DNA from 3 places in the Kitasatospora sp. NPDC127067 genome. Region 1 is predicted to be linked to each of the others. Evidence: riboswitches for the same ligand, from Rfam matches in the RefSeq annotation. Region 1 holds a riboswitch; each other region holds the start of a gene.
The links. Region 1 has a riboswitch for thiamine pyrophosphate ahead of ACFWJ4_RS26035 (purine-cytosine permease family protein). Riboswitches for the same ligand answer to the same signal wherever they lie in the genome.
Positions count from the first base shown of each region.

Region 2: linked by a shared signal. The riboswitch ahead of thiO (glycine oxidase ThiO) and the one ahead of ACFWJ4_RS26035 (purine-cytosine permease family protein) in region 1 are both predicted to bind thiamine pyrophosphate.
Region 3: linked by a shared signal. The riboswitch ahead of thiC (phosphomethylpyrimidine synthase ThiC) and the one ahead of ACFWJ4_RS26035 (purine-cytosine permease family protein) in region 1 are both predicted to bind thiamine pyrophosphate.

Region 1 covers NZ_JBHXEM010000072.1:27,603-37,732, forward strand. Annotated here, with positions in the region: gene ACFWJ4_RS26010 (FAD-binding oxidoreductase) at 37-1,401, opposite strand; gene ACFWJ4_RS26015 (MFS transporter) at 1,528-2,739, opposite strand; gene ACFWJ4_RS26020 (MerR family transcriptional regulator) at 2,785-3,612, opposite strand; tRNA gene ACFWJ4_RS26025 (tRNA-Ser) at 3,731-3,818, opposite strand; gene ACFWJ4_RS26030 (S1C family serine protease) at 3,882-5,738, opposite strand; TPP riboswitch at 5,993-6,137, shown strand; gene ACFWJ4_RS26035 (purine-cytosine permease family protein) at 6,130-7,548, shown strand; gene ACFWJ4_RS26040 (glycerophosphodiester phosphodiesterase family protein) at 7,692-8,516, shown strand; gene ACFWJ4_RS26045 (ATP-binding protein) at 8,852-9,433, shown strand; gene ACFWJ4_RS26050 (DUF5926 family protein) at 9,503-10,130, shown strand, end outside.
Region 2 covers NZ_JBHXEM010000145.1:5,510-15,639, forward strand. Annotated here, with positions in the region: gene ACFWJ4_RS35735 (hypothetical protein) at 1-540, opposite strand, end outside; gene metF (methylenetetrahydrofolate reductase [NAD(P)H]) at 745-1,659, opposite strand; gene ACFWJ4_RS35745 (polyprenyl synthetase family protein) at 1,856-2,986, shown strand; gene thiE (thiamine phosphate synthase) at 3,044-3,697, opposite strand; gene ACFWJ4_RS35755 (Rv2175c family DNA-binding protein) at 3,697-4,062, opposite strand; gene ACFWJ4_RS35760 (NAD(P)/FAD-dependent oxidoreductase) at 4,105-5,313, opposite strand; TPP riboswitch at 5,397-5,509, shown strand; gene thiO (glycine oxidase ThiO) at 5,513-6,688, shown strand; gene thiS (sulfur carrier protein ThiS) at 6,685-6,924, shown strand; gene ACFWJ4_RS35775 (thiazole synthase) at 6,928-7,725, shown strand; gene pknB (Stk1 family PASTA domain-containing Ser/Thr kinase) at 7,812-9,593, shown strand; gene ACFWJ4_RS35785 (sulfite oxidase-like oxidoreductase) at 9,628-10,130, opposite strand, start outside.
Region 3 covers NZ_JBHXEM010000049.1:24,797-34,926, forward strand. Annotated here, with positions in the region: gene ACFWJ4_RS20610 (cupin domain-containing protein) at 1-151, shown strand, start outside; gene tenA (thiaminase II) at 178-849, shown strand; gene ACFWJ4_RS20620 (hypothetical protein) at 932-2,221, opposite strand; gene ACFWJ4_RS20625 (DUF5326 family protein) at 2,482-2,682, shown strand; TPP riboswitch at 2,903-3,037, shown strand; gene thiC (phosphomethylpyrimidine synthase ThiC) at 3,032-4,846, shown strand; gene ACFWJ4_RS20635 (hypothetical protein) at 4,956-5,387, opposite strand; gene ACFWJ4_RS20640 (ice-binding family protein) at 5,798-7,513, shown strand; gene ACFWJ4_RS20645 (SRPBCC family protein) at 7,901-8,347, opposite strand; gene ACFWJ4_RS20650 (VOC family protein) at 8,365-8,721, opposite strand; gene ACFWJ4_RS20655 (helix-turn-helix transcriptional regulator) at 8,834-9,634, shown strand; gene ACFWJ4_RS20660 (CBS domain-containing protein) at 9,731-10,130, opposite strand, start outside.

The DNA.
Region 1 (10,130 bases):
GGCTCCGCCTGATCCGACGAGATGACTCAGTGGAAATCAGATCATCTTGCCGGGATTCAGAATTCCCAGCGGATCGAAGACCGCCTTCAGCTGCCGCTGCAGGTCCAGTGCCACCGGGCCCAGCTCACGGGCCAGCCAGTCCCGTTTCAGCAGCCCCACCCCGTGCTCCCCGGTGATCGTGCCGCCCAGCTCCAGCCCGAGCGCCATGATCTCGTCGAAGGAGCGCTGGGCGCGGGCCGTCTGCTCCTCGTCCGAGGCGTCGAAGATGACGATCGGGTGGGTGTTGCCGTCCCCCGCATGACTGACCACCCCGATGGTCAGCCCGTGCCGCTCGGCGATCGCCGCGACACCGTTCAGCATCTCCGCCAGCCGGGAACGCGGCACGGCCACGTCGTCGATCATCGTGGTGCCCAGCCGGTCCAGCGCGGGCAACGCCATCCGCCGGGCGGCCAGCAGCAGATCGGACTCCGCCTGGTCCTCGGCCGGCACCACCTCCGTCGCCCCGGCCTCCCGGCACAGCTCCGCGACCCGCGCCAGCTCGGCCACCCGGTCCGGCCCGTCGAAGGCCACCAGCAGCAGCGCCCGGGTGGACTCCGGCAGGCCCATCCGACCCAACTCGTTGACGGCCCGCACCGAGACCGCGTCCATCAGCTCCATCAGCGACGGGGTCAGACCGCGCGCCATCACCTCGCAGACCGCCGCCCCGGCCGCGTCCGCACTCGGGAACTCCGCCGCCAGCGCCAACTGCGGAGCGGGCGCCGGCCGCAGCGACAGAACCGCCCGGACCACCACACCGAGCGTCCCCTCCGAGCCGACGAACAGCCTGGTCAGGTCGTACCCGGCCACGCCCTTCGCCGTCCGGCGCCCGGTGGACAGCAGCCGCCCGTCCGCCAGCACCACGTCCAGCCCGAGCACGTACTCGCTGGTGACGCCGTACTTCACGCAGCAGAGCCCGCCCGCCCCGGTACCGATGTTGCCGCCGATCGTGCAGGACTCCCAGCTGGACGGGTCCGGCGGATACGAGAGCCCCAACTCCTCGACAGCACGGGAGAGTTCGGCATTCACCACCCCCGGCTCGACCACCGCGATCCGGTTCACCGGGTCGATCTCCAGGATCCGGTTCAGCTTCACCAGCGACAGCACGACGCAGCCGTCCACCGCGTTCGCCGCGCCCGACAGCCCGGTCCGGGCCCCCTGCGGCACCACCGGCACGCGCAACTCGGTCGCGGTGCGCAGCACGTGCTGCACCTGCTCGACCGTCTCCGGGAACACCACCACCGCGGGTTGCCCGGCCGCGCAGAAGCCCGCCATGTCGTGGCGGTACGCGGCGGTCACGTCCGGGTCCACCACGACGGCCCCCGCCGGGAGGCCCTGCGCCAGTCGGTCCGTCAGATCACTCATCGCCGCCTCCACTCGCCGCCCGCCCGCCTCCACCTCCGCACTCTGCCCGGACGACCGGGGCCGGGCAAGTGGGCCGCGGGGCGGTTGGGGAACAGGAGGCGAACGGACGGAGGGACACGGGGTGGCTCAGGCCCGGCGGAGGGCCGGGGTGGCCAGGGCGGCGAGCCCGGCGGCGGCGGTGGCCAGGGCGCAGAGCAGGGTGGGCAGGGCCGCGCCCGCCGCGTCCGCGAGCAGGCCCAGCAGGGAGTTCGAGAGCACCAGTGCCAGGCTCTGCACGAGCGTCAGCAGTGCCTGGACCCGGGAGAGATGGGTCGGCGGCGCGCCGGTCAGCACGAGCGGGCCGAGGTGGCAGGCGAACAGCCCCGAGCCGAGGCCCGCCACCGCGCTGCCGGCCACCGCCGCCACCGGCCCCGCGGCCGACGCCAGCAGCGCGATCCCCACCGAGGCCGCGCAGAGCCCGGCCGCCGCCCCCACCCCCGCCCGGGGCAAGGTGCCCCGCCGCGCGATCAGGCCGGCCACCACCAGCACCCCGGCCGCCTGACCGCCGCCCACCAGTCCCGCCGTCCCGGCCGCCCAGCCGTGTGTCCGGGCCAGCAGCGGACCGAGCAGTGCCACCACCGGCAGCAGCGCCCCGGCCGCAGCGCCGGTGAGCAGCAGGGCGGCCCGCAGCAGCGGGTCGGCCACGGCGAGCCGGACGCCGGACGCCGCCTCGCGGAGCAGTCCGGCCCGCGGACCGGACGGCCCGTCCTCCGGGGGCCGCACCCGCAGCAGGACCAGCAGCACGACCCCGAAACTCGCCGCGTCCGCCAGCGCCGCGCCGGACAGCCCACCGGCCGCGACCAGCAGGCCTCCCAGCGGTGCGCCGAGCAGGACGGCGCTCTGCCCGGCGGCCTGCCGCAGGGCGAGCGCCCGGGGCAGCCGGTCCGCGGGCACCAGCCGGCGGGGCATCGAACCGCCGGCCGGGAGGTAAAAAGCGTCGACCGTCCCGATCACGGCCGCCGCCGCGACCAGCAGCCACAACGGCGTCCCCCGGGAGGCCGCCACCAGGGCCAGCGCACCGGTCGCGACCAGCATCACCGTGTCCCCGGCGAGCATCACCCGACGGGCGCCGAAGCGGTCCGCGACCGCGCCGCCCAGCAGGACCAGCGCGGTGCGCGGCACCGTGATCGCCGTCAGGACCAGCCCGGCCGCACCGCCGCCGTGCGCGGAGGCGGCCCAGCCGAGGGCGAAGTACAGCGCGGCGTCACCCAGCAGTCCGGCCTGGACACCGGCCAGCCAGAGCAGGTACCTCCGCGGCAGCGCGGCCCGCGGAGCGACAGTGGCAGTGGCAGTGGTCATGCCGGGCGACGCTAGGGCCCTCGACCCGGTCGAGGGCAAGCGCGGCTACCGCCGGACCACCGGCTCCTGCAACTCGGTGACCCACCCGGCCCGGTCCTCCGGGCACTCCAGGTACAGCTCCCGGGCGTAGCCGGCCGAGCGGTAGCCGTTCTCCTCGATGAAGCGGGCCAGTTCCTGGCCGGTGCCCAGCACGTCGTCCATCGGGCCGCGGTGCACGATCGTCGCCGCCTCCTCGATCGGCGGCAGGTCGAGCACCTCGAAGTCGTGCTCACCCGGCCGCACCGACGGGCCCACCGGGACGGCCACCAGGACCAGCACCGAGCCGTCGCCCTCCGGCGCGTCCTGGTAGCGGGCGACGGACGGGCCGGCCGCCTCGACCCCGGCCGCGGCCAGCCTCCGGCACAGTTCGGCGAACAGCGGCCCGATCACCGGGCCGATGTCCTCCGGCTCGTAACTCGCGGCCGCACCGGCCAGTTGGGCCACCCGGACGGACGGCACCCGCTTCACCACGACATCGTGTGCGGACATGGTCCCCTCGCTCTCGATCGTCCGGAGCCTCGCCTCCACCCGGGCCAGCCGCAGCTCGTCGGCGGCGATCGCCTCGGCGAGCTGGGCCCGCCGCAGCCGCAGCATGCCGCGCAGTTCGGCCGCGTCCACCTGCTCGTCCAGGACGGCGCGCACCTGCTGCAGGGTGAAGCCGAGCTCCTTGAGCGCGATCACCCGGTTGAGCCGGGCCAGTTGGGACGCCTCGTAGGAGCGGTACCCGCTGACCGGGTCCACCCGGGCGGGCCGCAGCAGCCCGATCGCGTCGTAGTGGCGCAGCATCCGTACCGACACCCGGCCGTGGCTGGCGAAGTCTCCGATGTTCAACATGATGCGCCCACTCCATCCCCTGCCACCGTGTCAGGGTCAACCCGGCCGCCCGGGAAACACCGAGGGCGGGTGCCGAGCGAACTCGGCACCCGCCCTGAGCAGGTGGTTCTCCTACCGGCGGAGAGCGTGGGATTCGAACCCACGGTACGGGGTCACCGCACGACAGTTTTCAAGACTGTTCCCTTAGGCCGCTCGGGCAGCTCTCCAGGCGGAGGTCAGCCTAACGGGTCCGGCGGGGTTCGGCGCACACGTTTCGGTGCGGGCGGGGGTCACGACTGGTCGCCCTCGCGCTGACCGAGGGTGACCTTGGTGTTGAAGGTCTGGCCGTTGCGGGTGTACTCGACGTCGACGGTCTCGCCGGGCTTGTGCGTCCAGATCCGGCTGACCAGGGCCGGGCCGTTGTCGATCGGCACGCCGCCGAGCTTGGTGATGACGTCGCCCGGCTTGAGGCCGGCCTTGTCGGCCGCGCCGCCGGGGGTGACGGCCGGCTGGCCCTGGATGTCCTTGGTCTGGATCTGCGCGCCGTCGCCCTTGTAGTCGTCGTTGCGCAGCACGTCGAGCTTGGCGTAGACCGGCTTGCCGGTCTTGATCAGGGTGTCCGCGACCCACTTGGCCTGGTTGATCGGGATGGCGAAGCCCAGGCCGATGCTGCCGGCCCGGCCGTTGGCGGAGGCGTTGGACTGGATCGCCGAGTTGATGCCGATCACCGCGCCGCCGGAGTCGAGCAGCGGGCCGCCGGAGTTGCCGGGGTTGATCGAGGCGTCGGTCTGCAGGGCGTTCATGTACGAGGCCTGCGAGCCGGTGTCGTCGCCGGAGGCCACCGGGCGGTCCTTGGCGCTGATGATGCCGCTGGTGACGGTGGACTCCAGGCCGTACGGCGCACCGATCGCGACGGTGGCGTCACCGACGTTGACCTTGTCGGAGTCGGCCAGCGGCAGCGGGGTCAGCTTGCTCTTCGGCGGGTTGTCGATCTTGACCACGGCGACGTCGTAGCCCTCGGCGTGGCCCAGGACGGAGGCGCTGTAGGAGCTGCCGTCGGCGAACTTGACGGTCAGTTTGCCGCCGTTGAGGGTCGGCGCGACCACGTGGTTGTTGGTGAGGATGTGGCCCTCGGTGTCGAAGACGAAGCCGGTGCCGGTGCCCGACTCGCCGTTGCCCTGCGCCTTGATGGTGACGACGCTGGGCAGCGCCTTCTGCGCGATGGCGGCGATCGAGCCGGGGGCGGGCTCGTTCTTCTGGGTGTCGCTGGCCTGCACGGTGGTGCTGCGGTGGTCGTTCGCGGAGCTGCCCCTGTCGGCACTGTCGGTGGCGGTCACGCCGAGCACGCCGCCGGCCACACCGGCGACCAGCGCGACGGCCGCGATCAGGGCGACCAGGCCTCCGCGCTTCTTGCGCGGGCCGCCGGGGCCGACCGGACCGCCGGGGTGGTCCGCCGGGTAGCCGAGCGGGCCCGCCGGGCCGCCGGGGTAGCCCGCGCCGCCGGAGGTGGAGTCGTGGGTGGGGCCCCAGCCGCCGAGCGGCTGACCGGCCCCGAAGGGGTGGTGGCCGTGCGCGGCGGGGGCGGCGGGCGCGACCGGAGCGGCGCCGTAGCCCTCGTGCGCGACGGGGGCGGCCGGAGCGGCGCCGTACCCCTCGTGCGCGCCGGCCGCCGGGACGCCGTGGGTCGGGGTGGCGTACGGGTTGTCGGCCGGCGGCAGCGCCGGGGCGGCGGGGGCCGCGGCCGGGGCGGGCGCGGCGGGCGGGGCCACCGGAGCCTGCGGGGCGGGCGGCAGGACCGGCGGCGGTGCGTCGATGTAGCCGGTGACCGGGTCGACGGCCGGCTGCTCGGCGGCGGGCGCCGCAGGGGCCGCGGGGGCCTCCGGTGCGGGCACCTTGGTGAAGGCGACGGTGGGCTTGTGCCCGCCCTCGGCCGGGACACCCTCGGCCGCGACGGCGTCGACGGGCGGTGCCGCCTCGACGGGGGCGGCCTCGACGGCGCCCGACTCCGGCTCGGGCACCCGCCGGAAGGCCATGGTCGGCTGGTGCCCACCCTGAGCGGGGCCTTCGGAAGCGGACTCGGCCGCCCCCGGCCCTGCGGGCTGCTCCCCCTGCGGCCCGGTGGGCCCAACCTCGCGCTCGGTGCTCACGGACGACCTCCATAGCTGGCAGAACCAAGGACCATAGTTTTTCGCACTGTCGATTCGATTGCCGTAAGGACCCCTCTGAAGAACTCATAAGAATCCTTAGCCGGCGCAGACGCCGACACCCGACGCCGGCACCGACGCGGCACCGACGCGGCACCGACGGCCGAGGCTCCCCTCCCCCGCCGGGCGTCCCGCGATGCGGACCGCACACCCTCGGCCTTGGGCGTTCGCCCCCGTGCCGGTTAGCCTGTCGCTCCAAACTGACACGCGGGAGCTTGGACCCACCAGGCTGAGAGTGCGCATGTCGACCGTACGCCACACGAGTGACGGACGGTCGAGGGGGCGCTGACCGCCGGAACCTGTCCGGGTAATGCCGGCGTAGGGAGTATCGGCCATGCCGCCTGCTTCGCCATCCTCTTCTTCGGGCGCGAACGTTCCCGCCCCCGGTGCGGACGCCTCCGCCGCGGGCGCGACCGCCGTCCTGGAGCGCCCCGAGCACGTCGAAGCGCCCCTGGTGCTGGACACCGAGCCGCCGCGCACGCTGCGCTTCCGGGACCACTTCGCGCTCTGGATGAACCTGGGCGTCAGCCTGATCGGCTTCTCCACCGCCGCCACCGTGCTCGGCGCCCCCGGCAGCGAGCTGTCGCTGGCCGCCGCGGTGACCGCGATCACGGTCGGCACGGCGGTCGGCACCGCGATGCTCGGCGTGGCCTCGCTGATCGGCGCCCGCACCGGCGCCCCCGCGATGGCGAACCTGCGCGGGCTGTTCGGCACCCGGCTGTCGTACCTGCCGACGGTGCTGAACATCGTGCAGTGCATCGGCTGGGGCGTGTTCGAGCTGCTGACCATCTCGGCGGGCGCGCAGACCGTCGTGCACACCACCGGCTACCGCTGGCTGTTCGTCCTGCTCGCGGGCGCGCTGACCACGGCGCTGACCATCTGGCCGCTGGGCTCGATCGCGGTGCTGCGCCGCTTCGTGGCCGGGGCGGTCGCGGTGGCGATGGTGTACTTCACCGTCCAGCTGGGCCGCCAGGGCGTGCCGGACCCGGGGGCCGGCAACTGGCACGGCTTCCTGGGCGCCACCGACGCGATGATCGCGGTGTCGGTCTCCTTCGTCCCGCTGGCCGCCGACTACACCCGGCACTCGCGCACCCCGCGCTCGGCGTTCTGGGGCAGCTTCTCCGGCTACACGATCGCCCAGGTCTGGTGCTACGTGCTCGGCCTGATGGCGCTGCTGCAGTCGGAAGGCGATCCGAACCGGATCTTCGACTCCTTCCTCGGGGTCTGGGCCGGCTGGCTGTTCCTGCTGGTGCTGGTGCTGCGCGAGACGGACCAGTCCTTCGCCAACGTGTACTCGACGGCGATGTCGGTGCAGAACCTGCTGCCGAAGGTGGACCGCCGGGTGCTCTCCGGCGCGATCGGCGTGCTGACCACCGTGCTGGCGCTGCGGATCGACGAGTTCACCGACACCTACTACGGCTTCCTCGGTCTGATCGGCTCGGTGTTCGTGCCGCTGCTGGCGGTGCTCGTGGTGGACTACTTCCTCGGCGCCGGACGGCGCGGCTGGAACCTCTCCGCCGACGCGCCGTCCCGCTGGCCGATGCTGCTGCCGTGGGCCCTGGGCTTCGCGGTCTACCAGTTCATCGCGCCGACCAAGGTGGCCGGCTGGTGGACGGACTTCTGGACCTCGGCCCAGGAGTCGCTGCACTTCACCCCGCAGGAGTGGACCTCCGCCTCGCTGTTCGCCTTCCTGGTGCCCGCCCTGGTCACCTGGGCGCTCACCCCGCTCTCCCGCCGCGCCGACCGGCACTGAGCGAGCCCGCCCCGCACCGGGCGAAGCGGGGGCGGCCCGGCCCCCGCGGGCCCGGCCGGGACGGCCCCGCGGGAAGGAAGACGGCCCCACAGGTTGGGGCCGTCTTTGTCCGCGCTTCACCTGTGCCGCCTATCGTTGGGCCTGTGACCAGCCCAGACCTGTCCTCGCCGGCGGCGCGCACCGTGCCGTCCGTCCAGGTGATCGCCCACCGCGGTTCCTCCCACGCCCTGCCCGAGCACACCCTCGCGGCCTACCGGCGCGCGCTCGACGAGGGCGCCGACGCGCTGGAGTGCGATGTCCGGGTCACCGCCGACGGCGCGCTGGTCTGCGTGCACGACCGCCGGATCGGCCGGGTCTCCAACGGCCGGGGCACCGTCTCGGCGATGACCCTCGCCGAGTTGGAGGCCTACGACTTCGGCGCCTGGAAGACCGGCCGCCCCAGCGTCGACCCGGAGCTGCGCGGCGTGCTGCGGCTGGAGCGGCTGCTGGAGCTGGTGGTGGAGTGCGGCCGCCCGGTGGACCTGGCGATCGAGACCAAGCACCCGGTGCGTTTCCGCGGCCGGGTGGAGACCGAGCTGCTGCGGACGCTGGAGCGGTTCGGGATCGGCGCGACCCGGGGCGGCGACCGCCCGTCCGCCCGGATCATGAGCTTCTCCTCGATCGCGCTGAACCGGGTGGCCGCCGCCGCGCCGCAGTACCGGCGGGTGTTCCTGTTCGAGCGGACCCTGCCGCTGCTCGGCCGGCTGCGCGAGGGCTCGCCGCTGCCGGGCGGGGCGCGGATCGCCGGCCCGGGCATCGAGCTGGTGCGGGCCCGCCCGCAGCTGGTGACCAGGCTGCGCGAGCTGGGGCACGAGGTGCACGTGTGGACGGTGGACGAGCCGGCCGACGTCGAGCTCTGCCTGGAGCTCGGGGTGTCCGCGATCATCACCAACCGGCCCGCGGAGGTGCTGGCGCAGCTCGGCCGGTGATCCGCCGGCGCGTCCGGGGCCGCACCCGCCCGGGGCCGCACCCGCCCGAACCGGTCGCCCCGTCCGGTCACTTGTGTCCGGACGGCCCGGTCGGATCCTCCCGATCCGATCACTCCGGTCCGATCACTCTGGTCGGCAGTCAAACCTTCCTCACGCGAAATTGCCGGAATTCTTGCATCCGGGCGACAGAGGGTGAGCACGGAATGACCTGATGTCGACCGTCGGTCGCCGCACTCGAAATGGGCTCGCGGGATCGTCCGGTGCTCGTTTCCGACGCATTACCAAGGGGCATCTCTCCCTCGGCATACGCTGAAGGAGGTCCGGGGGTGGCGTTGATGGTGGCGCGTGAAGTGCCGACTTCATCGACCATGGCAGTGCCGCACGGCCCAGCGAGTGTCGGGGTCGCACGGCGCCGACTGCGTCGAGATCTGGGTGACCGGCAGATACCGGAACCGGTCATCGATGATGCTGTTCTGATCCTTTCCGAGCTGTTGAGCAACGCCTGTCGATACGCCCGTCCGCTCGGCCCGCTGCCGGCCCTGGGCCGCAGCGGCCGGGCCGAGGTGCTCGGGCAGGTGCTGGTCGGCGTCCCGTCCGGGACGCGCGCCGCACCCGCACCGGGCGGCCGGGAGTCCGCCGAGGGCTCGGACGAACCGGACGGCGGCGTGCTGGTCCGCTGGCAGATGCACGCCGACGGGGTGCTCACCCTGGAGGTCACGGACGGCGGGGCGACCACCCGGCCGCTGCCCGCGAGTCCCTCGCTGACCTCGCGCGGCGGCCGCGGCCTGAGCATCGTCGACCAGCTGGCCAGCGACTGGGGCGTGCGCGACGCCCCCGGCGAGGTCACGGTCTGGGCGGCGCTGCCCGCCCGGGCCCGGCACGCCCGGCGCACCGGGGGCGATGCCCGTAGCGCGTGAGCCGGGCGCGGGGAATGTGTCGTTAGGCTTCCCGGAACACAGGACCACCGTTTCCGGGAGAGCCGCAGCATGGGCAAGAAGGCCGCCAAGAAGGCGCCGCAGCGCCAGTCCACCACCGCCGTCACGGGCGAGATCCCCGTGGTCGGGGCCCGCGAGGACTGCCCCTGCGGCTCCGGCCGCCGGTACAAGGCGTGTCACGGCCGGGAGGCCTCGCACGCGGTGCAGGAGCTGGTGCACCGCCCGTTCGAGGGCCTGTCGGGCGAGGCCGACTGGGTGGCGCTGCGCGAGCTGGTGCCCGCCGCCACGGTGCCGCTGACGCTGGCCGCCGGGGTGGCGGACGGCGCCACCGGTGACGTCCCGTCGGTGACCCTGGCCACCGTGCTGCCGCTGGCCTGGCCGGCCCTGCGCCGCCAGGACGGCTCGATCCTGCTCGGCCTGCAGACCCAGTCCGCCTCCGGCGACCTCAGCCGCGACCTCGCGGACGCCCTGGAGCTGGCCCTGGCCACCGAGCCGGGCAGCCCGGTGCCGGCCCGCCGGACCGTCCCGGGCGGGCGCCGCCTGCAGGACCTGCTGGACGCCGGGGCCGCGTTCACGCCCACCGTGCACACCGGCTTCGAGTTCTGGCTGGAGGACGCCGAGGCCGCCACCGGCGAGGTCGCCGCTTCCCTGGAGCGCGCCAACGCCTCGGCCATCCCGA
Region 2 (10,130 bases), on a different contig from region 1:
CTGGTGCTGCTGCTGGACCTGCTGCTGCTGCTCGTAGTACCCGGGGGCGTAGACGCCGTCCTGGGCGAGTTCCTGCATCTCGAAGGCGGCGGTCCGCTCGACCTCGGGCACCTCGTCGGGCACCTCGACGGGGACCGGCGCGGAGGTCCGGGTCTCCTCGACGGCGCTGACCTCGCCGACCCGCTTCCTGGCGACGGCGACGGCCGCCACCGCGGCGGCGCCGCCGGTCAGGGCGCCCAGGAGCGGCACCTTGGCGAGCGGGCCGGGCAGGCTGCCGTCGGCCTTCCGCAGGGACCAGCCGGCCTGGTGGCCGCGCTTGACCGCGAGGGTGACGAAGGTCTGGCCGACCGCGAACAGCGCGGCGCCGGCCCCGATCACCACGACCGAGCCGAGGACCATCCCGGCGGCCACGCCCAGGAAGCCGGCCAGTGCCAGGACCCGCCAGTGCAGCGGTGCCCGGTTCTGCAGCAGCACCTCGGCGACCAACCAGAGCGCCACCACCGCCAACGCGGTGTACAGCAGCAGGTATCCGATGCCCATCCGCCCGCTACCTCCAGTCGCGTACCCGCGCTCGTGCGCCGCGCGTGTGCGGCGACTGTACCGGTTCAACGCCCGGGGTACCGCATCGCGTTCCCGCCGCCCCGGACGACGGCCGCACACGACCGAGCCCGTCAACGTCGGTGCGGTGACGGGCTCGTGAACACCCGGCGTCGGCGCTGCGCGGGCGCGGGTCCGGCCCGCCGGTCAGCGCTGGTGCAGCCCCAGGTTCTGGTAGATCTCCAGCGTCGCCGTCGAGTGGTTCAGCGTGATGAAGTGCAGACCGGGCGCGCCCTCGGCGAGGAGGCGCTCGGCCATCGCCGTGGCGTGCTCCATGCCGATGGCCCGCAGCGCCGCCGGGTCGTCGATGGCCGCCCGCAGGCGGGCCTCCAGGTCGGCGGGGAAGGCCGAGCCGCTGAGCTGGGGGAAGCGCTCCAGCTGCTTGGCGTTGGTGACCGGCATGATCTCCGGGATGATCGGCGTCTCGCAGCCGGCGGCCGTGACCCGGTCGCGCAGCCGCAGGTAGTCGTCCACCTCGAAGAACATCTGGGTGATCGCGTAGTCGGCCCCGGAGCGGATCTTCGCCACGAAGTGCCGGATGTCCTCGTCCCAGTCGGTCGAGCGCGGGTGCATGTTCGGCGAGGCCGCGACGCCGACGCAGAAGTCGCCGATGCCCTTGATCAGCTCCACCAGCTCGTACGCGTAGGTGACGCCCTCGGGGTGGCTGACCCACTCGCCCATCGGGTCGCCGGGCGGGTCGCCCCGGACCGCCAGGACGTTCCGCACGCCCTGGTCGGCGTACTGGCCGATGATGTTGCGCAGCTCCGCGATCGAGTGGTCCACCGCGGTGAGGTGGGCGACCGGGGTCAGGGTGGTCTCGGTGGCGATCCGGCCGACCATGTTGACGGTGCGCTCGCGCGAGGAGCCGCCGGCGCCGTAGGTCATACAGACGAAGTTCGGGTCGAGCGGTTCGAGCCGACGGATGGCGTCCCAGAGTTTCTGCTCGCCGACCTCGGTGCGCGGCGGCATGAATTCGAAGGAGAAGGAGCGCTTTCCGGCCGCCAGGAGGTCGCGCACCGTCAGTGCGCGATCCGTTCTCGTGGAAGCGATACCGAGTGCCATGCTGGCAGGCTATCCGGCGTTCGAAGGGGCCGGACAACCGTATTCCACCTATTGAGACAAGAGATGGAAGACGTTCCGGTTCGCCCCGGCCCCGTCCCGCGGCGCCTCCCCCGAGCCCCCGCGGGGCCGCTCGCACACCCGTTCCCAGCCGCACCGTTACGCTTGCTGCACCCCAGAGAACCAGCGGAGCCCCATCGTGACCTCGTCCAGCACCCGGCCGGCCAACCCCAGTGCGGCCAACCCCATTGACGTGGAGGACGTCCGCACCCGCGTCAACACGGCGCTCGCCGCGTTCATGGACGGCCAGTCCGTGCTGCTCGACAAGATCTCGCCCCGGCTGGCCCCCGCCGCCGACGCGCTGCGCGACTTCCTACTGGACGGCGGCAAGCGCCTGCGCCCGGCCTTCTGCTACTGGGGCTGGCGCGGCGCCGGCGGCCCGGCCGGGGGCGCCACCGGTGAGGCGATCGCCAACGCCGCCGCCGCCCTGGAGCTGCTCCAGGCGAGCGCCCTGGTGCACGACGACCTGATGGACCGCAGCGACACCCGCCGCGGCCTGCCCTCGGTCCACCGCCGCTTCGAGGCGCTGCACCGGGACAGCGGCTGGCGCGGCGACCGCGAGCAGTACGGCACCTCGGCCGCGGTGCTGCTCGGCGACCTGCTGCTGATCTGGTGCGACGAGCTGTTCCTGCGCTCCGGCCTGGAGCCGGCCGCCGTCCTCGCCGCCAAGCCCGTGTTCGACCTGATGCGCACCGAGGTCATGCTCGGCCAGTACCTGGACGTCCTGGAGCCGGTGGCCGGCGACTCGACCGACGAGGGCGCGCTGGACCGGGCGCGGACGGTGCTGCACTACAAGTCCGCGAAGTACACCATCGAGCGGCCGCTGCAGGTGGGTGCGCTGCTGGCCGGTGCCGGGCCGGAACTGGTCGAGGCCTACGGGGAGTTCGGGCTGCCGCTGGGCGAGGCCTTCCAGCTGCGCGACGACCTGCTCGGCGTCTTCGGGGACCCGGCCGTCACCGGCAAGCCGGCCGGGGACGACCTGCGCGAGGGCAAGCGCACCCTGCTGGTCGCGCACGCGATGCGGGGCCTGCCGGCCGCCGACGCCCGGCACCTGGACGAGCGGCTCGGCGCGCCGGACCTGGCGGCCCCGGAGGTCGCCGAGCTGCGCGCGCTGGTCGCCCGCAGCGGCGCGCCCGAGCTGGTGGAGCACCGGATCGAGGAGCTGATGCGGCAGTCGCTGGCCGCGCTGGAGGCCGCTCCGCTCGCCGACGACCGGGCCCGTACGGTGCTGCTGGCCCTGGCCGAGGCCGCCACCGTCCGCAAGTACTGACGGACGGCGACGGCCCCGGGGGCCTGCGGGCCCCCGGATCCCGCTGATCCGGGCCGGTCAGAGCGCGGCGCGCACCCGGCGGGACAGCTCGGCGGCGGCCGCCCGCGGATCCGCCGCGGCGGTGACGGCCCGCACCACGACGATCCTGCGGGCACCGGCGGCCAGCACCTCGTCCAGGTTGCCGAGGTCGATCCCGCCGATCGCGAACCACGGCCGGTCGGTGTCCTGCTTCGCCGCGTACGAGACCAGGCCGAGGCCCGGGGCCGGGCGGCCCGGCTTGGTCGGGGTCGGCCAGACCGGGCCGGTGCAGAAGTAGTCCGTACCGGGTTCGGCGATCGCCGCGTCCACCTCGGACTCGGCGTGGCAGGAACGGCCGATCAGCACGTCCTCGCCGAGGATCGCCCGGGCGGCCGGCACCGGCAGGTCGTCCTGGCCGAGGTGCAGCACGTCCGGCCGGGCCGCGTGGGCGACGTCGGCGCGGTCGTTGACGGCCAGCAGCTTGCCGTGCCGGCGGCAGGCGTCGGCGAAGACCTCCAGGGCCTCCAGCTCCTGCTTGGCCTCCAGACCCTTGTCCCGCAGCTGGACGATGTCCACCCCGCCCGCCAGCGCCGCGTCCAGGAACTCGGCGAGGTCGCCCTGCTCCCGGCGGGCGTCGGTGCACAGGTAGAGCCGGGCGTCGGCCAGCCGGGTACGCAGCGTGTCCGCCGCCATCAGATCAGCATCGCCTGGGCGCGGCGCTTCACCTCGGTGCCGCGGTTCTCCCGCAGCGCCTGGATCGGGCTGCCGGGCAGCGACGGGTCCTCGGTGAAGAGCCACTCCAGGATCTCCACGTCGTTGTACCCGCAGTCCCGCAGGACGGTCAGGGTGCCGGACAGGTGCTTGACCAGGCCCGGGCCGTCGATGAACGCCGCCGGGACCTGCAGCGACTTGTTCGGCCCGCGCCGGACGGCGATCAGGCCGCCGTTCTTGACCAGGTCACGCACCTCGGTGACCCGGACCCCCCACTGCTCCGAGATGTCGGGCAGGTACATCCAGTCGGTGACCAGGGCTTCAATCTTGCTTTCGATCTCACTCACGCCACCAGACTGCCACCTCCGCGGCCCACCGCGCACCAGGCACTACCCCGCGACGGCCGACTTCAGCGGCACCGCCGGGTCGCCCGCGCGGGCCGGATCCAGGGCCGTACCGCGCTCGATCAGCCTCCGCCCCTGGGTGAGGTCGCGCGGCCGGTCCACGGCCAGCAGCGCGCTCGGCACGCCGTCGCGCAGCCAGAGCACCGACCAGTCGCCGTCCCGCGGGGAGCCGCGCCACAGCAGCTCGTCGCCCTCGGCGTGCCGGCCGGCGTACTGGACCATCCGGCCGAACTGCTCGGACCAGAAGTACGGCACCGGGTCGTAGGCCGGCGCGTCCGCGCCCAGGAGCGCTGCGGCCACCGCCTCGCCGGACTGCAGGGCGTGGTCCCAGTGCTGGACGGCCAGCCGGGCACCGGCCCGGGCCGAGGGGTAGCTGACGCAGTCGCCGGCCGCGAACACGCCGGGCACCGAGGTGCGCAGCCGCCCGTCCACCACGACGGCGCCGGCCGCGTCCAGCTCGACCCCGGAGCCGGCCAGCCAGCCGGTCGCGGGGCGGGCCCCGATGCCGACCACCACCTCGTCGGCGGGCAGGTGCGAGCCGTCCGCCAGCAGCACCGCGCCGGGCTCGACGGCGGCCACGCCGACCCCGCAGCGCAGGTCGACCCCGGCCCCGGCGTACCAGGCGGCCATCGCCGAGCCGACCTCGGTCGGCAGTGCGCCGGGCAGCGGCGCCGGGCCGGCCTCGACCACGGTCACCTCGCAGCCCGCCGCGCGGGCCGCGGTGGACACCTCGGCGCCGATCCAGCCCGCGCCGACCAGCACCAGCCGCAGCCCGGGGCGCAGCAGCGCGCGCAGCGCCAGGGCGTCGTCCAGGGTGTGCAGCAGGTGCGCGCGCTCGGCGCCGGGCAGGGCCCGCGGGACGGCGCCGGTGGCGATCACCAGCGAGCCGTACGGGAGGTCGCCGCCGTCGGTGTGCAGCACGCCGGGGGTCAGTCCGGTGGCCCGGCGGCCGGTGAGCAGCTCGATGCCGAGCTGCCCGTAGTCGATGTCCAGGGCGGTGGAGTCGGCCTTGCCGAGCAGCACGTCCTTGGAGAGCGGCGGCCGGTCGTACGGCGCGTGCGGCTCCTCGCCGACCAGCACGATCGGCCCCTGCCGGCCGCCCTGCCGCAGCTTGAGGGCGCACTGCGCCCCGGCCAGCCCGGCTCCGACGACGACCACCTGATCCGTTCCGCTCAGCTCTGCCACGCCCGTCACTGTACTCAGCGCGACGCGGCGGCCTGCGGGCCGTCCGCCCGCTGTACGGGCCTTCGGCCGGGCCGACCCCCGGCGTTAAGGTGGGGGCACCACACGGGAGCCCGGCGCACCGGGCTGAGAGGCGGGCTGGCACGGCCTGCGACCGTCCGAACCTGATCCGGGTCATACCGGCGAAGGGAGAAGAGCAGCTTTGTCACGCTTGCCATCAGGCGCCCACGCCGACGTGCTGGTGATCGGCGGGGGCGTCATCGGCCTCGCCGTCGCCTGGCGCGCCGCGCAGCGCGGGCTGCGGAACGTGATCGTGGTCGACCCCTCCCCCGGCGGCGGGGCCGCCGGGGTCGCGGCCGGGATGCTCGCCCCGGTCACCGAGCTGCAGTACGGCGAGGAGCCGCTGCTGCGCCTCGGGATGGCCTCGAACGAGCGGTACGCGGCCTTCGCCGCCGAGCTCTCCGAGGCGAGCGGCGGCCGGGACACCGGCTACCGCCGCTGCGGCACCGTCGCCGTGGCGCTGGACTCCGACGACCGCGAGGAACTGCGCGAGCTGCACGCCTTCCACCAGCGGCTCGGTCTGGACTCGACCTGGCTGACCGGCCGGGAGGCCCGCAGGCTGGAGCCGATGCTCGCCCCCGGCGTGCGCGGCGGCCTGCACGTCGCGGACGACCACCAGGTGGACCCCCGGCGCCTGCTCACCGCCCTGGCCGCCGCCTGCGAGAACGCGAACGTCCTGCTGCACCGCGCCGAGGCCGTCGAGCTGCTGGTCGAGGACGGCCGCGCGACCGGCGCCCGGCTCTCGACCGGGGAACGGGTGGGCGCCGGACAGGTCGTCCTCGCCGCCGGCCCGCACAGCCACCGGCTGCCCGGCCTGCCCGACGGTGTGCTGCCCGCGATCCGACCGGTGAAGGGGCAGGTGCTGCGGCTGCACGTCCCGGACGCCTACCGCCCGTTCCTGTCCCGCAACGTCCGCGCCGTCGTCCGCGGCCGGCACCTGTACCTGGTGCCCCGGGAGAACGGCGAGCTGGTGGTCGGCGCGACCACCGAGGAGCAGGGCTACGACACCACCGTCACCGCCGGCGGGGTGTACGAACTCCTGCGCGACGCCCACGAGTTGGTCCCGGGAATCACCGAACTCCCGCTGCTGGAGACCTCCGCCGGGCTGCGCCCCGGATCGCCGGACAACGCCCCGCTGCTCGGCCCGACGTCACTGCCCGGGCTGGTCGCCGCCACCGGCCACTACCGCAACGGCGTGCTGCTCACCCCGGTGACCGCCGACCTGGTCTCCGAGTACCTGGCCACCGGTGAAGTCCCCGAAACGGCAAGGCCGTTCACGCCCCTGCGCTTCTCCCCCGAACCCCCCGCTGCGAAGGCCTCCGCATGACCGAGATCGCCCCGAACGAGATCACCCCGAACGAGATCGCCCTGACCGTCAACGGCGAGCCCCGCCGGGTGTCCGCCACGACCACCCTCGCCGAGGTGGTGGCCGCCGTCAGCGCCGCCAACACCGGTGTCGCCGCCGCGCTCAACGAGGCCGTGGTGCCCCGCGGTTCGTGGCCCGGGACGGCGCTGGCCGGCGGCGACCGGATCGAGATCCTCACCGCCGTGCAGGGAGGCTGAACCATGGCCGACGACCTTCTGACCATCGCCGGGACGGCCTTCTCCTCCCGGCTGATCATGGGCACCGGGGGCGCCCCCAGCCTGGAGGTCCTGGAGCGCGCGCTGCTCGCCTCCGGCACCGAGCTGACCACCGTCGCGATGCGCCGGGTCGACGCCACCACCCAGGGCTCCGTGCTCGACGTGCTGACCCGCAACGGCATCCGGGTGCTGCCCAACACGGCCGGCTGCTTCACCGCCGGCGAGGCCGTGCTGACCGCCCGACTGGCCCGCGAGGCGCTCGGCACCGACTGGGTCAAGCTGGAGGTGATCGCCGACGAGCGCACCCTGCTGCCCGACCCGATCGAGCTGCTGGACGCCGCCGAGACGCTGGTCGACGACGGCTTCACCGTCCTGCCGTACACCAACGACGACCCGGTGCTGGCCCGCAAGCTGGAGGACGTCGGCTGCGCGGCCATCATGCCGCTGGGCTCGCCGATCGGTTCGGGCCTGGGCATCCGCAACCCGCACAACTTCCAGCTGATCGTGGAGGGTGCGGGCGTCCCGGTGATCCTGGACGCGGGCGCCGGCACCGCCTCCGACGTGGCGCTGGCGATGGAGCTGGGCTGCGCCGCGGTGATGCTCGCCTCCGCGGTGACCAGGGCTCAGGACCCGGTGCTGATGGCCGAGGCGATGCGGCACGCCGCCGAGGCGGGCCGGCTCGCCCACCGGGCCGGCCGGATCCCGCGCCGCTTCCACGCCGAGGCCTCCTCCGCGATGGCCGGCCGGGCCGATCTGGACGCCCGCGAGCGCCCCGCGTTCTGAACCGTCGCGCATGTCACAAGCCGGTCCCGGAGGCGGTGTCCTCCGGGACCGGCCGTCCCGGGCGGCTCTAGACTCTCCGAGTGGACATGGCACTGCACGACCCCTTGATCGGCGCCCTGCTCGACAACCGGTACCGGGTCGAGCAGCGCGTCGCGACCGGCGGGATGTCCACCGTCTACAAGGGCACCGACACCCGTCTGGACCGCGTGGTCGCACTCAAGGTGATGCACCCTTCGCTGGCCGGCGACGAGGGCTTCACCGCCCGCTTCATCCGCGAGGCCAAGGCCGTCGCCAAGCTCACCCACCCCAACGTGGTCACCGTCTTCGACCAGGGCGCGGACGGCGGCCACGTCTTCCTCGCCATGGAGTACGTGCCCGGCCGCACCCTGCGCGACCTGCTGCGCGACCGCGGCGCGCTGTCCGTCCGGGCCGCTCTGGACGTGCTGGAGCCGGTGCTGGCCGCGCTCGGCGCCGCCCACCGGGCCGGGCTGGTCCACCGCGACGTCAAGCCCGAGAACGTGCTGATCACCGACGGCGGCCTGGTCAAGGTCGCCGACTTCGGCCTGGTCCGGGTGCTCGGCACCGCCGACGGCGCGCCCACCTCGACCACCACCGCCACCGGCGGCACGGTCATGGGCACCGTCTCCTACCTGGCCCCCGAGCAGATCCTCCCGGACGCCCCGACCGACCAGCGGGTGGACGTCTACGCGGCCGGCATCCTGCTGTACGAGATGCTCACCGGCCGCCGCCCGCACACCGGCGACAATCCCGTCCAGGTCATGTACAAGCACCTGCACGAGGACGTCCCGGCCCCCTCCTTGGTCGCCCCCGCCGTCGGCCCCGAACTGGACGCGATAGTGGCCGGCGCCTGCGCCCGGTCCGCCGACGCCCGCCCGTACGACGCGGTCGAGCTGCTCGCCGCCCTCCAGCGGGTGCGCCGCACCCTCACCCCGGCCGAGCTGGACGCCGAGCCGCCGGCCTCCACCCGGCCCGGCCCGCGCTACCCGACCACCGAGCCGACCTCGGTGGTCCAGCCGCTGCCGCGGCCCGCCGACGCCCCGCCGACCGAGCGCACCAGCGTGCTGGACATGCCGCCGGAGCTGATGGACGAGCTGCTCGCCGAGCCCCGCCCGTACGACGAGCCGACCCCGGTGCAGCGGCGCCGGCCGGCCACGCCGCGCCGCCGTCTCCCCCGCGGGCCGCTGATCTGGACGGCCGCGGTGGCCGCCCTGGTCCTGGCGATCGGCGGCGCCACCTACGGGATCTCCGAGGGGCTGTACGGCGCGGTGCCGGGCGTGCTCGGCAAGGACCGGGCCGAGGCGCAGCGGGTCCTGGACAAGGAGGGCCTGCACGGCAGGTTCGTCGAGGTGTTCAGCGAGTCCGTGCCGTCCGGGCAGGTGATCTCCGTGGATCCCGGGGTGGGGGCGCGCACCCGCAAGAGCGACAGCGTCACCGTCACCGTCTCCAGGGGCCCCAAGCGGATCGCGGTGCCGGACCTCGCCGGCAAGAGCTCCGCCGACGCCGCCTCGGCCCTGGCCGGCGCCCAGCTGACCAGGGGCGGCGTGACCGAGACCTACGACGACACCGTGCCCGAGGGCTCGGTGATCAGCAGCTCGCCGGCGGCCGGGCAGCTGCTGCAGGAGAACTCCGCGGTCTCGCTGGTGGTCAGCAAGGGCATGGTGCCGGTCCCGAACGTCACCGGGATGGGCAAGGACGAGGCGCAGAAGGCGCTCCAGGCGGCGGGCTTCACCATGCAGACCAGCGGCTGGGACGTGTTCGGCGCGGTCACCTCCTCCGGCCAGAGCCCGGCGGCGGGCGAGCGGCGCCCGCAGCGCAGCGTGGTGACGGTCAAGTTCTCGCTGTTCTAGGGCGCGTCCGGCCCGCTCGGCCGCCGCGAGGGGTTCAGCGCAGCGGCCCGTCGCCGGGCTCCTCCTGGTAGGAGTAGCGCTGCTCGCGCCAGGGGTCGGCGAGGTTGTGGTAGCCGCGCTCCTCCCAGAAGCCGCGCCGGTCGGCCCGCATGTACTCCACCGCGCGCACCCACTTGGGGCCCTTCCAGGCGTACAGCCGCGGCACCACCAGCCGCACCGGGAAGCCGTGCTCGGCGGTGAGCGCCTCGCCGTTGCGGTGGGTGGCGAGCAGGGTGCGGGGGTCGGCGAAGTCGGCCAGCCGCAGGTTGGCGCTGTAGCCGTACTCGGCCCAGACCATGACGTGGGTGACGCCCGGTGCCGGGGGCACCAGGTCGAGCACGGCGGCGGCCGACACGCCCGTCCATTCGTTGCCGAGCACCGAGAACTTCGTCACGCAGTGCATGTCCCCGACGACGGTGGTGCGCGGGAGGGCGCAGAAGGCCTCGAAGTCCCAGCTGTGCTTCTCCGCCGAGGCGGTGGCGCCGAACACCTGGAGGT
Region 3 (10,130 bases), on a different contig from region 1:
CAGCGGTCGGGCCGAGCTGACCGTCGGCGCCGAGACCGCCACGGTCGGCCGCGGCACCGTGGTGTACGTGCCGGCCGGCACCCCGCACCGGTTCCACCACATCACCGAGGAGCTGCGCGTCCTGGTGGTGTTCTCCCCGCCGGAGGACTGAGCGCCCCGCCGGTTAGGGTCGGCGTCATGAGCACCAAGACGCTGACCGAAGAACTCTGGGCGGCCATCGAGCCGGTGTACGCCGAGATCCTCGCCCACCCCTTCCTGGCCGGGCTCACCGACGGCACCCTGCCGCGCGCGGCCTTCCGCCACTTCGTCGTCCAGGACTCGCACTACCTGCGCGACTACGCCCGCGCGCTCGCCGTCTGCGCCGCCAAGGCGCCCGGCGAGCAGGACGTCCGGGCCTTCGCCGACGACGCGGTCGGCGCGCTCGCCGCCGAGCAGGGCATGCACGCCGAGTTCCTGACCGCCTTCGGCGGCACCGCCGAGGAGGCCGCCGCCGAGCCCGTGCTGCCCACCACCCGGGCCTACACCAGCTACCTGCTGGCCACCGTCTACGGCGGCTCGTTCGCCGAGGCGGTCGGCGCGGTGCTGCCCTGCTACTGGATCTACGCCCGGGTCGGCGAGGCGCTGCTCGCCCAGGGCTCGCCCGACCCGCTGTACAGCAAGTGGATCGCCACCTACGGCGACGAGGCCTTCCAGTCGGTGGTCCGCCGGGCGCTGGCGCTCACCGACCGGCTCGGTGAGGAGCTGTCCGCGGCCGAGCGCCGCAAGGTGGTCGAGCACTTCGTGACCACCTCGCGCTACGAGTGGATGTTCTGGGACGCCGCCTGGCGCGGAGAGCGCTGGCCGGTCTGAAGCCGCGCGGGTGCGGCCGCCCGCCGTCCGCCGTCCGCACGGCACCTGTACGACGGGCGGACGACGGGCGGGCGGTGCCCGGTCAGCCGGTGACGAAGTAGCCGGTCAGGTCGGCGACGACGTTCACCGGGCCGCCGTGGTTGAAGACCGAGTAGGTGCCCCCGCCGGTGACCCCGGTGGTCACCGAGTTGGCGACGGTCTGCCCGGGTTCGACGTTCACGGTGGAGGTGTTCGGCGGCAGGCCCCCGCCCGGGAACACCGTGAGGTGGCCGGAGTCGGTGACGTCGGTGATCGTGACGTTGGCCTCGACACCCAGCACGTTCGGGACGGAGCCGTCCGCGGGCACGGCCTGGACGGTCGTGGTCGCCCCCTGCTGGAGCTTGCCACCGGTGATCCGGGTGTCGAGGTTGCGGACCGGCGTCGTGAGCGCGCTGAACAGGCCCCTTCCGGACGGCCCGTAGTAACCGACGACGTCGACGATCACGTGCACCCAGCCGGCGCGGTTGTAGACGTCGATCCGCCCGTCCGCGCCGACCGGCACCACGACCTGGTTCGCGACCGTCGATCCCACCGGGAAGTTGACGTTCGAGCCGTAGGCGGGCCGCTGCGTCCCGCTCGGGTACGCGGTCAGGAAACTGTCCCAGGAGCCGTCCGTGGTGGTGACGTTGAGGACCACCGAGGTGGCGTCCGCGGTCCCCAGCTCGGGGCGGGCGACCTGGTAGCTGCGCACCGCGTCGCCGCCGAGCCGCCCGGTGCCGTCGCTGCGGCTGTCGGCGATCCGGGTCGGGGTCAGCGGGCCGTACTTGTCGGTCGCCGCGGTCCGGTAGTACCCGACCACGTCGAGCACGACATGGGCGGTGCCCGCGTTGTTGTAGACGTTGATCCACGGGGCGCCCCGACCGACCGGACCGACCGCGATCGTGACCAGGTTGGAGATGGTCTGGCCGGCCTTGAAGTTGATGCTGGAGGTGGCGGGCTTGGTGCCGGCCGGGCCGGCCTTGGGGGCGAGCGTGACGAAGCCGTCGGCGGTCGGGTCGGTCACGGTGAGGTTGACCACCACGGCCGTGGCGTCGGTCGGCACGGCGGAGCCGCAGTACATCGGCGGGTGGTTGCCGCAGCGCTGCGAGACCGGGGTGCTGTAGTACTCGCCTTCCTTGAGCGGTCCGAAGTGGTCGTGCGACGGGGTCTGGTCGTAGGAGCGGGTGTCCAGGATCCGGGTCGGGGACATCCCGACGAACCCGGCCGGTGCGGTCACGTCGGCGGCGGCGGTCACGGCCGCCGGTGCCGCGGTCGCCGGGACCGCGGCGAGCGCCGCCACGGTCAGGTTGAGCGCCGCGAGAGCGGCGGTGGACACGGCTGTTCTGGCCCGCATGATCAGGTTCCCCCCTGGTCGATGGCACCGGACGGGTGTTCTTCCGGCACTGGTTGGACGCTTGGGAACGCCGGGGGTTGTACGCCGCCGGACGAATTCTCGGGGGTCACCCGGGGGGTCGGGCTCGGGGTGATCTCGGGGTTCTCTCCGGGCCGTTGGGCCTCGTTCCGGCACTCGCGCCACCGTACGATCGAAGTACCGAAAGCAAGCGGGATGCGGCACCGGACGGCGGCCGACCCGAGGGGAGAAGAGGAACCGACATGGCTGAGCTCTGGAAGTCGCTGCCCTCCTGGGTGCGCAACATCGTCATCCCGGTGCTGGTCCTGGTGCTGGCCTGGAACATCGTCGCCTTCGTGTTCGGCGTCGTCGGCGCCCTGCTCTCGATCGTGATCAAGCTGCTGGTGGTGGTCGGCATCGCCGCCGCCGTGGTGGTCCTGGTGAAGAAGGCCGCCAAGAGCTGACCCACCACCCCGTAACGCCGCCCTGAGGCCCGGCCCCCACGAGAGGGGGACCGGGCCTCGGCCGTTCTCCGGTATCCGATCGGCTACTGGTTGCGGTAGTAGCCGAAGAGGTCGACGACGACACCGGTCGCTCGACGGGACGGGGTGACCGGCTCGTGGGGCGCTCTGGACCTGCGGCGATCGGCTCGCTACGGTGTTGGGCGTCGTGTGCAGGCAACACCGCCTGCGACGCGGGAGCTCGGAGCACCGGGCTGAGAGGACGCTGACCGGGACGTCGACGGACGGACCGACGGCTGCGTCGACCGCAGGAACCTGACCGGGTAATGCCGGCGTAGGGAGTAGAGGTCAGATGACCACGTTCGAAGCACAGCCGCAGTCTGCCCAGGGCGCCCCCAGCAGCGAGCGCACCGGCTACCCGACCCCGGCCTGGCGCAAGTCCTACCGCGAGGGGTCGCGTCCCGACCTGCGCGTTCCGTACCGCGAGGTGCGGCTCACCAACGGCGGGTCCGTCCCGCTGTACGACACCTCCGGCCCGTACACCGACCCGTCCTTCGAGCCCGATGTGCGGCGCGGCCTGCCCGCCCTGCGGGACGCCTGGATCCGCCAGCGCGGCGACGTCGAGGAGTACGACGGCCGCGAGCCGCGCCCCGAGGACGACGGGATCAAGCACACCTCGCCGCGCGGCGGGAACCTGCGCAACCTGGACGCCGTCTTCCCCGGCCGGCCGCGTCGCCCGCTGCGCGGTCGCGGTGGCGCCGCCGTCACCCAACTCGCCTACGCCAAGCGGGGCGTGGTGACGCCGGAGATGGAGTTCGTGGCGCTGCGCGAGGGCCTGGCGCCGGAGTACGTGCGCGCCGAGGTGGCCCGCGGCCGGGCCGTCATCCCGGTCAACGTGAACCACCCGGAGGTGGAGCCGGCCGTCATCGGCACCAACTTCCTGGTGAAGATCAACGCCAACATCGGCAACTCCGCCGTCACCTCCTCGATCGAGGAGGAGGTGGAGAAGATGACCTGGGCCACCCGCTGGGGCGCGGACACCGTCATGGACCTCTCCACCGGCCGCAACATCCACACCACCCGCGAGTGGATCCTGCGCAACTCCCCGGTGCCGATCGGCACCGTGCCGCTGTACCAGGCCCTGGAGAAGGTGGACGGCAGGGCCGAGGAGCTGAGCTGGGAGGTCTACCGGGACACGATCGTCGAGCAGTGCGAGCAGGGCGTCGACTACATGACCGTCCACGCCGGCGTGCTGCTGCGCTACGTCCCGCTCACCGCGCGCCGCAAGACCGGCATCGTCTCGCGCGGCGGCTCGATCATGGCGGCCTGGTGTCTGGCCCACCACCAGGAGAACTTCCTCTACACCAACTTCGAGGAACTCTGCTCCATCCTGGCCTCCTACGACGTCACCTTCTCGCTCGGCGACGGCCTGCGCCCGGGCTCGATCGCGGACGCCAACGACGAGGCGCAGTTCGCCGAGCTGAAGACCCTCGGCGAGCTCGGCCGGATCGCCCGCGAGCACGACGTCCAGGTGATGATCGAGGGCCCGGGCCACGTCCCGATGAACAAGATCAAGGAGAACATGGATCTCCAGAAGGAGATCTGCGACGAGGCGCCGTTCTACACCCTCGGCCCGCTGACCACGGACGTCGCCCCCGGCTACGACCACATCACCTCGGGCATCGGCGCGGCGATGATCGCCTGGTGGGGCACCGCGATGCTCTGCTACGTGACCCCCAAGGAGCACCTGGGCCTGCCCAACCGGGACGACGTCAAGACCGGAGTGATCACCTACAAGATCGCCGCCCACGCCGCCGACCTGGCCAAGGGCCACCCCGGCGCCCAGGCCTGGGACGACGCCCTCTCCGACGCCCGCTTCGAGTTCCGCTGGGAGGACCAGTTCAACCTGGCCCTCGACCCGGAGACCGCCCGCGCCTTCCACGACGAGACCCTCCCCGCCGAGCCCGCCAAGACCGCGCACTTCTGCTCGATGTGCGGCCCGAAGTTCTGCTCGATGAAGATCTCCCAGAAGATCCGCGACGAGCACGGTGACGGATCGACGGCCGTCACCAGCGAGTTCGGCGCCGAGGCCCTGGCGGGCATGGCCGAGAAGTCGGCCGAGTTCGCGGCCCAGGGCAACCGGGTCTACCTTCCGCTGGCCGACTGACGGCAGGTGTCGAGGCGCTGCGCTGGGACCCCGACGGCGGTGTCCGGCGCAGCGCCGCGCACGTTCGGGTGTGCAGGTGGAATCCGGTGGCCGGATTCTCGGGTGTGGGTCAGAGCCCGAGGATTTCGCGAATGAGGCCGAGCTTGCGCTCCGGGGAGAGATTCTGGGGACGGCCGGTGAGCAGGCCGTTCAGGACCATGGGGACGTCGGAGCCGTCGGGAGCCTGGACGGCGTCGATGACCTGGCAGCGCAGGCCACCGTCCCGGAGGAACACCCACAGGTCGTGTTCCTTCCGCGGCTCGCCGTTCTCCCTCGGGGAGAGCCGCCACGCCGGGAACCAGCCGAGCCCCTCCTCGGTAAGGCGCTCGGCCAGTTCTTCCAGGACGTACTTGCCGAGTCTTCGGTAGCCGACTTCCGCGCGCAGTTCACCGAGGGTGACCCTGAGCAGGCCACCCGCGGCACGGCAGCGCTCGGCCACCGTGTCGGCGTCACCGGCGGCCGCAGTGAGCGCCTCTTCCTGCGGATTCGTTAGGTCGTTCATGATCGGGCCAACGATTGGGATCACGGGGCGATACGTGATTCACCGGCCCGGGCGCGGCCAAGAGGAAAAAACGGTACTGCTATGGCGTTGGCGGCGACCGGGGTAGCCCCCAGCCCCCCAGCCGACAGCTGCCGGCCTTCGGCTGCCAATGGAGTGACAAACCCGCCATTTGGTGCGTAGACGAATGATGGCCGCGGGATGGGGCCATTCCCCGATCGGCGCTGGTGCGTCACTCCGTTGCATCTTTATCACTCTCTTCTTTTCATGTTGTTGTTGCACGGTGTAGTGAGTTGATGACTCTCCATCACCTGCACTGGTCGGCTCCCGATCGTCGAAAGCCCTCCGGCGCGAGTGCGAGGGCGTGAGGCCTGACCGGAAACCACCAGCGGCGCTCCGAATGCCCTCTTCGGGTGACGGAGTTCAACGGCGACAAGAAAGGGTCCTGTCCTATGGCAGTCGATGCCATGTTGTCCGCTCCACCGGGACGAGGGCGTAGACGCGCTCGACTCGCGGGGGCGTCCGTCCTGCTGTCCGGACTGACGTTGCTCGCGACGGCCGGCCTGGTCCCCAGCCCCGCGCACGCCGCAACCGCACCGGTGGGGCTGGGGACTGATACCAGCTATGCGATCCTGGCGGGCTCAACCGTCACCAACACCGGCCCCAGCGTCATCAACGGCGACCTGGGGCTCTTCCCGGGCACCAGCGTGACGGGCTTTCCCCCCGGAGCCGTGAACGGGGTTCAGCACGTCAACGACGCGCAGGCGGCGCAGGCCCAGTCCGACCTCGTCATCGCCTACAACGATGCCGCCGGCCGGGCCCCCACGGCCATCCTGACCTCGCCCGGCGACATCGGAGGGCTGACGCTGACACCCGGTGTCTACAAGGCGAGTTCGTCGCTGAACCTCACCGGGACCGTCACCCTCGACGCGATGGGCGACCCGAACGCCGTCTTCATCTTCCAGATCGGCTCCACCCTCATCACGGCTCCGTCGAGCGTCGTCAGCCTGGTCAACGGGGCACAGCCCTGCAATGTGTTCTGGCAGGTCGGTAGCTCCGCCACCATCGATGTCGACTCCTTCTTCAAGGGCAACATCCTGGCCCTCACGTCCATCAGCGTGAACCACGCCTCGGTGATCGAAGGCCGCGCCCTGGCGCGCAACGGCGCTGTCACTCTGGACGACAACACCATCACGAGGGCGGCCTGCACCGTCGGCCCGCCCGGACCGAGTGGCCCGCCCGGACCGAGTGGGCCGCCCGGACCGAGTGGGCCCGCCGGTCCTCCTGGTGCTGCCGGTTCCCCGGGTGCACCTGGACCTAACGGTGCTCCGGGGGTGGCGGGCTCCCCGGGCGCTCCGGGTGCTCCTGGCCCCAATGGTGCTCCCGGTGCCAATGGTTCGCCCGGCGCTCCGGGTGCTCCTGGCCCCAATGGTGCTCCCGGTGCCAATGGTTCGCCCGGCGCTCCGGGTGCTCCTGGCCCCAATGGTGCTCCTGGCGCCCCCGGTGCCAATGGTTCGCCGGGTGCCAATGGCTCGCCCGGTGCCAATGGCTCGCCGGGTGCTAACGGTTCGCCGGGTGCCAATGGTTCGCCCGGTGCCAATGGCTCGCCGGGTGCCAATGGCTCGCCGGGTGCTAACGGTTCGCCCGGTGCTAACGGTTCGCCGGGCGCCAATGGCTCGCCGGGTGCCAATGGTTCGCCGGGCGCCAATGGCTCGCCGGGTGCTAACGGTTCGCCCGGCGCCAACGGCTCGCCCGGCCCTGCTGGGCCTGCTGGTCCGGCCGGCCCATCAGGTCCTGCTGGTCCGGCCGGTCCTGCTGGTCCGGCCGGCCCGCCCCAGTCTCCAGGCGGTCACGGCGGGCAGGGTCACGGCGGCCATGAGCAAGGTGATCACGGGAAGGACCAGGGCAACCACGTCAACGTTCCGGCCGACCACGGGAACGGCAATGGCGGTCACGAACAGGGTGTGCCGGCCGTGCGTCCGCACGAGTCGGGGCAAGCACTCGCTGCCACCGGCTCCGACAAGTCGATCGTCATGGCGGTCGGTTCGGCGGCCGCCGTCGTGCTGGGAGGCTCAATCCTCATCCTCGTGAGGCGCAGCGGACGAGCCGCAGCTCGCCGTCGGCACTAGCCCTCGCCGTGATGGGCGGCGCGCGTCCGGAGTGGGTCCACTTCCCGCCGACGGACTGACGCTCGACCACGCGTGGCGCTGTCCTGGGCAACAAGCTCTACCTGCCCCTGGTCGACTGACCCGGGACACCTGAGCGCCGCCCCGATCACCTCGGGGCGGCGCTTCGCCGTCTTCGCCGTCTTCGCCGTCCTCGGCTACTTCTCGGCGTCGCCGAAGACCATGCGGTGTCCGCGCGCGGTGTCCATGTACTCACGGACGCGGTGGATCAGCCCGTCACGGAGTTCGAAGACCGGGCAGTAGTCATTGGCGTGGTGAAGACCGCGGAGATTTGATCGGCGTCTTGGCCGGCGAACGCCTTCCAGGCGGCCTGGACGATGTCGTGGCTGCTCATCGAGCCGTGGTCGAGACGGGCGCCGGTCCGGGCGCGGCCGATGAAGCGGCCTCCAGCGTGCGGCGGATCACCGCCGAACCGTGCTCGACGGACTCGGCGATCGGTGCGGCCAGCGCGTCGGGCAGGACATCGGTGTGCCACACGAATCTCGTCCGGCCGCCGGCCTCCGGAAGGGCCTGCATGGACGCGTGGTGGTGGGACGGATGGAGGCTGCCGCCGACGACCGTGTAGGCGACCCGCATCGCCTCGTGGTCGAGGTCGACGAGCCGTTCGAACACGATCGTGCCGTCGGCGAAGGTGACGGTCCGCGTGTCCGAGCTCAGTCGGGTGTCGGTGACGAACCCGGGCGCCAGCCGCTCGTGCACCGCGCCGTAGTCGCTGAGCACCGACCACACCGCCTCGGGGCGGGCGTCGATGACGATTTCCTTGTGGATCGAGGCCATGGGTGATCGACTCCTCGTCAGGCCGAAGCGATGCAGAACAGGTGGCCCTCGGGGTCGGCGAGAACGGTCCACTCGCCTTCGCCGGGCTGGAACTCCGGCTTGGTCGCCCCCGCCGAGAGCAGCTCCTTCACCGTGACCTCGGGATCGGCCACCGTGAAGTCGAGATGGGCGTGCTTCGCGGCGTCGGGCCAGCCGGGCCCCCGGTAGCCGGCGACCCGCTGGAAGGCCAACCGGACCGGCCCCCTGCCGAGTTGGACGAAGTCGTCGTCGGCCTGCCCGAGGTCCCAGCCGGTGACCTTGCGGTAGAACTCGGCGAGGGCCCCGGGATCGGCGCAGTCGATGGTGATCGCGGTGAGCTCCGCGTGGACGGCCATGGATGGCTCCCTTCGTGTCATCACGTGAGCCCCAGCATCCGGGCAATGGCGCCGAAGGTCTTGAAGATCCTTGCGGGCCGTTCTGTCGTACCCGGCGGATACCGTTCGCGGCATGCTGTCCGCATCGACCCTCGCCGCCCGGCCGGAGTTCACCGTGGCCGTGGTGGGGTGCCGTTCCGACCGCGCCCGGTGGTCGCAGCCGGAGACCCGCGACGACCACCGCCTGGTGCTGGTGCGACGCGGCAGGTTCCGGCGGTCGGCCGACGGCACCGACACCGATCTGGACCGGACCACGGCCTACTTGGGCGCGCCCGGCGAACAGGAGCGCTTCGCACATCCGGCCGGCGGCGACGTCTGCACGTCGGTCAGCTTCGAGCCCTCCCTCCTCGGGCGCCCGCCCGCCGCGACGACGGTGTATGTCGACGCGCGCGTCGATCTCGCCCACCGCCGTCTGGTGGCCGCCGCGGCCGCCGGCGACATCGACTACGCGCTGGCGGAGGAGCTGCTCCGCCTCGTCGCGGCCGCGGCCGGTGAGCCGACCTTCCGCTCCCGGCCGGCCGACCGGGCGCTGGCCGCCGCGGCGCGCGAGGCGATCATCGAAGAGGCCCCGGAGGCCGGAGGGCTCTGCGCACTGGCCGCGCTGCTGGAGGTGTCGCCCTACCGACTGAGCCGGGTGTTCTCCAGGGAGACGGGCGTCTCGCTGACCCGCTACCGCAACCGCGTACGCGTCACCCGGGCCATGGACCGGATCGCCGAGGGCGAACCCAGCCTCGCCGCCCTGGCAGCACAGCTCGGCTTCGCCGACCAGGCGCACCTGACCCGCATCGTCCGCGAGCACGTGGGACACACCCCGACGGTGCTGCGTCGGCTGCTTGCCCCGGTTCGCGCCCGTCATGAGCCAACGGGCCGATGAATGTGCCGCCGGACGGGCTTCCGGGAGCGGGTTCGGCGGGGTCGGCGGGGCGCGGGGCGCGGGGTCGACCAAGCGCCGGGTGCCGGGCGCCGTGGGTCACGCGGGCTCGGCGGCGAGCAGGTCGGTGGTGCGGTCCGCGGTGAGCACGCCGAGGATGTAGCCGTCCTCGTCGACGACGGGCCAGACCGCCAGGTGCTTGATCCGCATGGCGATCGCGGCCAGGGTCAGGCCCATGGTCGGCCAGGCGAACGGGCCGCGCTGGTGGGTGGTGGCGCTGATGGCGGTCCGCTCGGTGTACCAGGAGCGGGTGAGGAACGGGTGAAGTCCGGTGCGGGTGACCAGCCCTTCGCACCGGCCGTCGTGGCCGCGGACGAGGAGGTAGTCCAGGTGGGCGCCGCGGAGGATGTCGTCGGCCCGGTCGACGGTGCTGTCGTCGGCTATCTGGTAGTCGCAGGGTTCCATGGCGTCGGCGACCGTGAGGCCGTGGCCGGGCCGG